3 regions of the Pseudomonas sp. NPDC089569 genome follow, and region 3 is predicted to be linked to each of the others. Evidence: predicted binding sites of a transcription regulator. Region 3 holds the regulator's gene; each other region holds the start of a gene.

Region 1 (2,267 bases), on a different contig from region 3:
ACCGGTTTCATTGGCGATTTCGATCAGACGTTTGGCGATCAATGGACGAGCGATGGACGTACCCAGCAGGTACTCGCCTTCGTAAACGGTGTTGGCGCGGAACATCGGGAAAACGAAATCGCGTACGAACTCTTCGCGAAGGTCGTCGATGTAGATCTCTTTCACGCCCATGGCCTGTGCCTTGGCGCGAGCCGGTTCGACCTCTTCGCCCTGACCCAGGTCAGCAGTGAAGGTCACCACTTCACAGTTATAAGTATCCTGCAGCCACTTGAGGATCACCGAAGTGTCCAGGCCGCCGGAATACGCCAGAACGACCTTGTTTACGTCCGCCATGCCATCACTCCACGGGGTTTTACGGAAAGCCGAGGAGTCTACCGCTCATACAGGATAATTTACAGTGGCGCGACAGCTTATGACGACGAAGCGACAGAATCTGTCGAGGGGGCGACGATGACCACCGATTCAGGAAGTGGCCGAGGTAGCCGGTTTCGTCGCCTGGGGTGCCACCTGCTCCGCTGGCGCTCCACGCTCAAGACGCACCGCAACCCGACGGTTCTTCGACCGGTTGGCGTTGTTGGTATTGGGCGCCAGCGGATAGCGCTCGCCATGGAAGCGCATCGTGATCTGCGACTCCTGGATACCGTTGGCCTTGAAAAACTCCATGACCGCCAAGGCCCGGCGACGTGACAGTTCACGATTGGTCAGGCGATTGCCGCTGTTATCGGAATGGCCGTCGAGTTCGATGTGATTGACCGTCGGATCAGCCTTCATGTATTCGAGCATCACCTGCAACCTGGCCTTCGCGGCGGCGTCCAGATCGATTCCTCCACCCGGGAAACCGACTTCGGATTGCTTGATCTGATCGAAGTTCTGCGGCAACAACTTGGCCACGCACCCCTGGTAGTCGACGAACGCCTTGTTGAACTTGACCGGCAACAAGCGAATCTCCGAAACCCGACCATCGCCCGAGGAATGCCGGACCACCGGACTGCGCCCGTCCATCAGCCCACTGATCAAGCGTCCTGCCTGAGCCTGCGAGCTGTTGAACAATACATTACCGCTGCCTAGTCTCACCGTCCCCAGATTGATGTCGTCCCGCCCTGGCTGCCAAGGTGCGGCGGCGGCAAGCAGCGTGGCCGAGCCTCCCCCCATCACGGCGTTGTAGGCATTCAGACGAAAAGTCGCCTGTTCGCCCGCACGACGCACGAACTGCCCGGAGCCGAAATCGGTGATCGGCTGCGTGAGGCGGCACTCGAATTTGTCGCCTTCGACCGTCCACTCAATGTTCTCCAGACGGGTCTGAAACGTGAGCGCCATCGCAGGAAGGCTGGCAAACACACTGAGCAAGGCTAAATATCGCTGGCGCACGGGAGGCTCCACTGGCTTCTACAACTAAAAGACCGACACACAAATGTTTACGGCATACCTGTTGGATATCGGAAGCTTGCCGCAAAACTTGATAGCGAGTGCCTGCAAGAGTCTTTTCCGGTAGCATTCCCCTCAGTTTGACCCGCCTGGAATCCCCCTCATGTCCGACCGCCTGACCCTGCTGCGTCCCGACGACTGGCACATTCATCTTCGCGATGGTGCCGTGTTGACCAATACCGTCGCGGATGTCGCGCGTACCTTTGGTCGCGCCATCATCATGCCCAACCTCGTTCCTCCGGTCCGCAATGCGGCTGAGGCCGACGGCTATCGCCAGCGGATTCTCGCTGCCCGTCCCGCCGGCAGCCGCTTCGAACCGCTGATGGTCCTGTACTTGACCGACCGCACCCAGCCCGAAGAAATTCGCGAAGCCAAGGCGGGCGGTTTCGTTCACGCCGCCAAGCTGTACCCGGCCGGCGCGACCACCAATTCGGACTCTGGCGTCACCAGCATCGACAAGATTTTTCCTGCGCTGGAGGCCATGGCCGAAGTCGGAATGCCCCTGCTGATTCACGGTGAAGTCACCCGCGGCGATGTCGACGTGTTCGATCGCGAAAAGATCTTCATCGACGAGCACATGCGTCGCGTGGTCGAGAGGTTCCCGACCCTGAAAGTGGTGTTCGAGCACATCACCACCGCCGACGCCGTGCAATTCGTCAATTCGGCTTCGGCCAATGTGGGTGCGACCATCACCGCGCACCACCTTCTGTACAACCGCAACCACATGCTGGTGGGCGGAATTCGGCCGCACTTCTATTGCCTGCCGATACTCAAGCGCAATACCCATCAGGAAGCCTTGCTCGACGCCGCCACCAGCGGCAGCAAAAAGTTCTTCCTCGGCA
Region 2 (2,267 bases), on a different contig from region 3:
CGACTGTTGCTCCATCCCTTCATAAGCGCCACTGGACAGACCGGACAAGGCCTGGGCCCGGCTGTTGACCTCCATCGAGGCATTGCGGATGTGCTCGACCATGGTCGACAACGCTTGGCTCATCTGGTTGAAGGCGCGGGCCAACTGACCGATTTCATCATGACTCGACACACTCAGGCGCACGCTCAAGTCACCGGCGCCCAAGGCTTCGGCCTGACGCACCAGATCACCCAGCGGCGCGAGTTTGCTGCGCAACAGCCACATTGCGGAGCCTACGGCCAGCAACATCGCCAATAGACTACCGATGGCCAGCTGAATTCCGACGCTCCAGGTCACGGCACTGATTTCGGTTTTCGGCATGCTCGCCACCACCGACCACGGCCCGCCTTCGAACGGTACGGCAAGGCTGTAGAACGCTTCGGACGTGTCGCTCCAGAACTGGCCTTTGCCGGGGGGTTTTGCCAGGTTGTTGACCGCCTGGATCGCCTGATCCGGCGCTTGCACACCGGCGATCGGCACCAGCCACTTGCCCTGTTCGTCCAGCAACGCCAGAGAACCGGTCTGACCGATGCGGAAACGCTTGAGGTTGGCGAACTGTGCGTTCTGCGCATCCGTGTAATCGAAGCCTACGAACAGCACGGCAATGACCTTGCCGGCGCTGTCACGCACCGGGGTGTATTGCGTCATGTAAAAGCGTTCGAAGAGCAACGCGCGCCCCACATAGCTCTGTCCCGCCATCAGGCGGGCATAGGCGGGGTTGGCATGATCGAGCATCGTGCCGATGGCGCGGCTGCCATCCTGCTTGCTCAGGGAGGTGCTGACCCGGATGAAGTCCTCGCCGCTGCGCACGAACACCGTCGCCACACCCGCGGTCATCTGCTTGAACTCATCCACTTCCTTGAAGTCGTTATTGAGCACCTCGTTGCCCAGGTGCAGGCCCGGCGTATTCGTGCCCGCGACGACCACCGGCTCATCCGGATGCACGCTCAAACCGGCGCTGAAGCGCTTCTCGAACAACCCGGCCAGGCGTTGGGTGCTCTCACGCAATGAGCCGTGAAAGGTGTTCAGCTGGTCGGCCAGCAGCCGGGCTTCACTGGCCAGGTGCTCCTGGCGGGTGGCGAGGTTGGCCGTGTCCAGCGAGCGCAGTGCGAACAATGTGCTGCCGGTAATGACAATGGCCAGAATCACGGCGAGCGCAAGGCCAAGCTGTGAAGCGATCCGGGCACGGGGTTGAGACATGACAGCTCCTGGCCGAGTGGCCGGATCATCCTGATCACGCCGCACACTCAGCAAAAATTCTAATAATGGGAGGTAGCGTCGAACCTGCACGAAGGTCCCACTTGCACATTCTCGGCGGTGGACGGGAATACTTGAGTAATTGACCGGGATATAGACGATGGCCGCTATTGCAGCAGCTTCATCGATTCAGCTCAGATGAACGACATCCGGCAATTGCATGGCCCGAACTTCGTTTTGCAGGAAGTCGCTGAGCCGACGCATACGCTCGCCACCGGGACGGGTTTTCGGCCAGACCAGGTAATACTTCTCTCCGCTGGCGACCGCCGTGGGCCACGGCAAACTGAGGCGTCCCTGAGCCACATCCTCGGCCACCATCAGCAGATCCCCCATGGACACGCCGTAGCCCCGGGCGGCGGCGATCATGCCCAGCTCCAGTGTGTCGAACACCTGGCCACCTTTGAGCGACACCTGTTCGGACAATCCCATGCGCTCCAGCCAATTGCGCCAGTCACGCCGGTCGGGCGTCGGGTGCAGCAATTCAGTATTGGCCAGGCGTGTGACATCCCACGGTTGATCGCTTCGCAGATTGGGAGCCCCTACCGGGATCAATTCCTCGGGAAACAGGTAACTCGCCTCCCAGTCCGGCGGGAAATGCCCATTGCTCAACAGCACCGCACAGTCGAACGGTTCGTCGTTGAAGTCCACCGAATCGACGTCCATCCAGGCGCTGGTCAATTGCACCTCGTTACCGGGCTGCAAATGGCGGAACCGGCTCAGGCGCGCCAGCAGCCAGCGCATGGTCAGGGTCGACGGGGCCTTCATGCGCAAGATGTCGTCTTCGGCGCGCAATGTATTGCAGGCCCGCTCCAGGGCGGTGAAGCCCTCACGAATCCCCGGCAACAACAACCGGGCCGATTCAGTCAGTTGCAGATGGCGGCCACTGCGATGAAACAGGCGGCAGGCAAAATGCTCTTCGAGGGTACGAATATGCCGGCTGACCGCACTTTGTGTAATGGAAAGCTCTTCGG
Region 3 (2,267 bases):
CGCTTCCGGCACCCAGAGCATGGTTCACCTGAGCCCGGCGCAACACGCCGGCCTGATCCAGGCGTTCAGCGACATCGGCGACAATCTCGACGTATTGGTGATCGATACCGCTGCGGGTATCGGTGACTCGGTAGTCAGCTTCGTGCGCGCCGCACAGGAAGTGTTGCTGGTGGTCTGCGACGAACCCACCTCGATCACCGATGCCTATGCGCTGATCAAGTTGCTGAACCGCGACTACGGGATGAATCGTTTCCGCGTCCTGGCCAACATGGCGCAGAGCCCGCAGGAAGGTCGCAACCTGTTCGCCAAGCTGACCAAGGTCACGGATCGCTTCCTTGACGTCGCCCTGCAATACGTCGGCGCCGTGCCGTATGACGAAAGTGTGCGCAAGGCCGTGCAGAAGCAACGTGCGGTCTATGAAGCCTTTCCGCGTTCCAAGTGCTCGCTGGCATTCAAGGCCATCGCACAGAAGGTCGACACCTGGCCGCTGCCGGCCAACCCGCGCGGACACCTGGAGTTTTTCGTCGAGCGCCTTGTGCAACAAACGGCAGGACCCGTGCTATGACAGCCAGCGGTATGAACCTCTACAGGAAATCGGCACGCGACGCTCAATACGAGTTGATCGAGCGTTATGCACCGTTGGTCAAGCGCATTGCCTACCATTTGCTGGCACGTCTGCCGGCCAGTGTCCAGGTCGAAGACCTGATCCAGGCCGGGATGATCGGCCTGCTGGAAGTGTCGACCAAGTACGACGCCAGCAAAGGCGCCAGTTTCGAAACCTACGCGGGCATCCGCATCCGCGGCGCCATGCTCGATGAGGTCCGCAAGGGTGACTGGGCGCCCCGTTCGGTCCACCGCAATACCCGGATGGTCAGCGACGCCATTCGCTCGATTGAAGCTAAAACCGGCCGTGACGCTAAAGATCACGAGGTTGCGGCCGAACTCCAATTGAGTCTCGACGATTACTACGGGATTTTGAATGACACCCTGGGCAGTCGGCTGTTCAGTTTCGACGATCTGTTGCAGGACGGCGAACACGAAGGGCTGCACGAGGATGGCGCGGGTGCTCATCTCGAGCCGTCACGCGATCTGGAAGACGAGCGCTTCCAGGCCGCGCTGGCGGACGCGATTGCCAATTTGCCGGAGCGTGAGCGACTGGTGTTGGCGCTGTACTACGACGAAGAGTTGAATCTCAAGGAAATCGGTGAGGTCCTGGGGGTCAGCGAATCTCGGGTCAGCCAGTTACACAGCCAGTGCGCGGCCCGTTTGCGGGGGCGTTTGGGAGAGTGGCGAGCGCGTTGAAGGCGGTGTGGGGGCACTGCGACGTGGCGGGTGGGGTGATGAACCGCGCCCGTTTCGATTCGTTGTACTCCAGACAGTCATTGAGTGCTTTGCCAGATTGATTGAAATGGCGCGTCCAGGTGCTGGGCGCGTTTTAGTCTGCTTGGAGGTCGAATTGGACAAGAACATGAAAATCCTCATCGTTGATGACTTCTCAACGATGCGGCGGATCATTAAGAACCTGTTGCGTGACCTTGGGTTCACCAACACGGTCGAGGCCGACGATGGCACTACCGCCATTCCGGTACTCAACAGCGGGAGCATCGACTTTCTGGTAACGGACTGGAACATGCCGGGCATGACCGGTATCGATCTGCTGCGCCACGTACGTGCCGATGAAAAACTCAAGCATCTGCCGGTGCTGATGGTGACCGCTGAAGCCAAGCGCGAGCAGATCATCGAGGCGGCCCAGGCCGGTGTGAACGGCTATGTGGTCAAACCCTTCACGGCCCAGGCGTTGAAAGAAAAAATCGAGAAGATTTTCGAACGCATCGGTTGAACTGCGCCACGGGGGAGCTATGGGGCAAAACGAATCTTCGCTGGGCGATTTTGAATCGACCCTGAAAAAACATGCCGTCGAACTGGTCGCGAGCCTTGAAAAGGGCAGGTTCGGCGATGCTGTGCAATTGATCCATGAGCTCAACCAGACCCGTGACCGCGGCCTGTATCAGGAAGTGGGCAAGCTCACCCGTGAGTTGCACAGCGCGATCGTCAATTTCCAGATTGACCCGCATATGCCGCAAGCCGAGGAAGTGTCACAGATCACGGATGCGACCGAGCGCCTGTCCTATGTGGTCAAGCTGACCGAGGCTGCGGCGAACCGCACCATGGATCTGGTGGAGAACGCCACGCCATTGGTCAATCGCCTGAGCGATGACGCCCAGGCTTTGAGTACGGACTGGGGGCGCTTCATGCGTCGCGAAGTC

The links. Region 3 encodes FliA, which starts transcription of late flagellar genes. Its sites were predicted from a motif close to CTAAAGTTTNNNNNNNNNNNGCCGNTAA; they were not measured.
Region 1: a site for FliA is predicted at 1,434-1,461, ahead of ACQKP2_RS13310 (flagellar protein MotY). Genes of this name have one in related genera too.
Region 2: a site for FliA is predicted at 1,348-1,375, ahead of ACQKP2_RS26010 (methyl-accepting chemotaxis protein). Genes of this name have one in related genera too.

What each region holds. Positions count from the first base shown of each region.
Region 1 is NZ_JBNNVQ010000025.1:60,950-63,216, forward strand. Features, by position in the region: gene ACQKP2_RS13305 (argininosuccinate synthase) at 1-333, opposite strand, end outside; gene ACQKP2_RS13310 (flagellar protein MotY) at 463-1,368, opposite strand; gene pyrC (dihydroorotase) at 1,529-2,267, shown strand, end outside.
Region 2 is NZ_JBNNVQ010000097.1:7,584-9,850, forward strand. Features, by position in the region: gene ACQKP2_RS26010 (methyl-accepting chemotaxis protein) at 1-1,239, opposite strand, end outside; gene ACQKP2_RS26015 (LysR substrate-binding domain-containing protein) at 1,426-2,267, opposite strand, start outside.
Region 3 is NZ_JBNNVQ010000059.1:1,993-4,259, forward strand. Features, by position in the region: gene fleN (flagellar synthesis regulator FleN) at 1-565, shown strand, start outside; gene fliA (RNA polymerase sigma factor FliA) at 562-1,302, shown strand; gene ACQKP2_RS20675 (chemotaxis response regulator CheY) at 1,469-1,840, shown strand; gene ACQKP2_RS20680 (protein phosphatase CheZ) at 1,860-2,267, shown strand, end outside.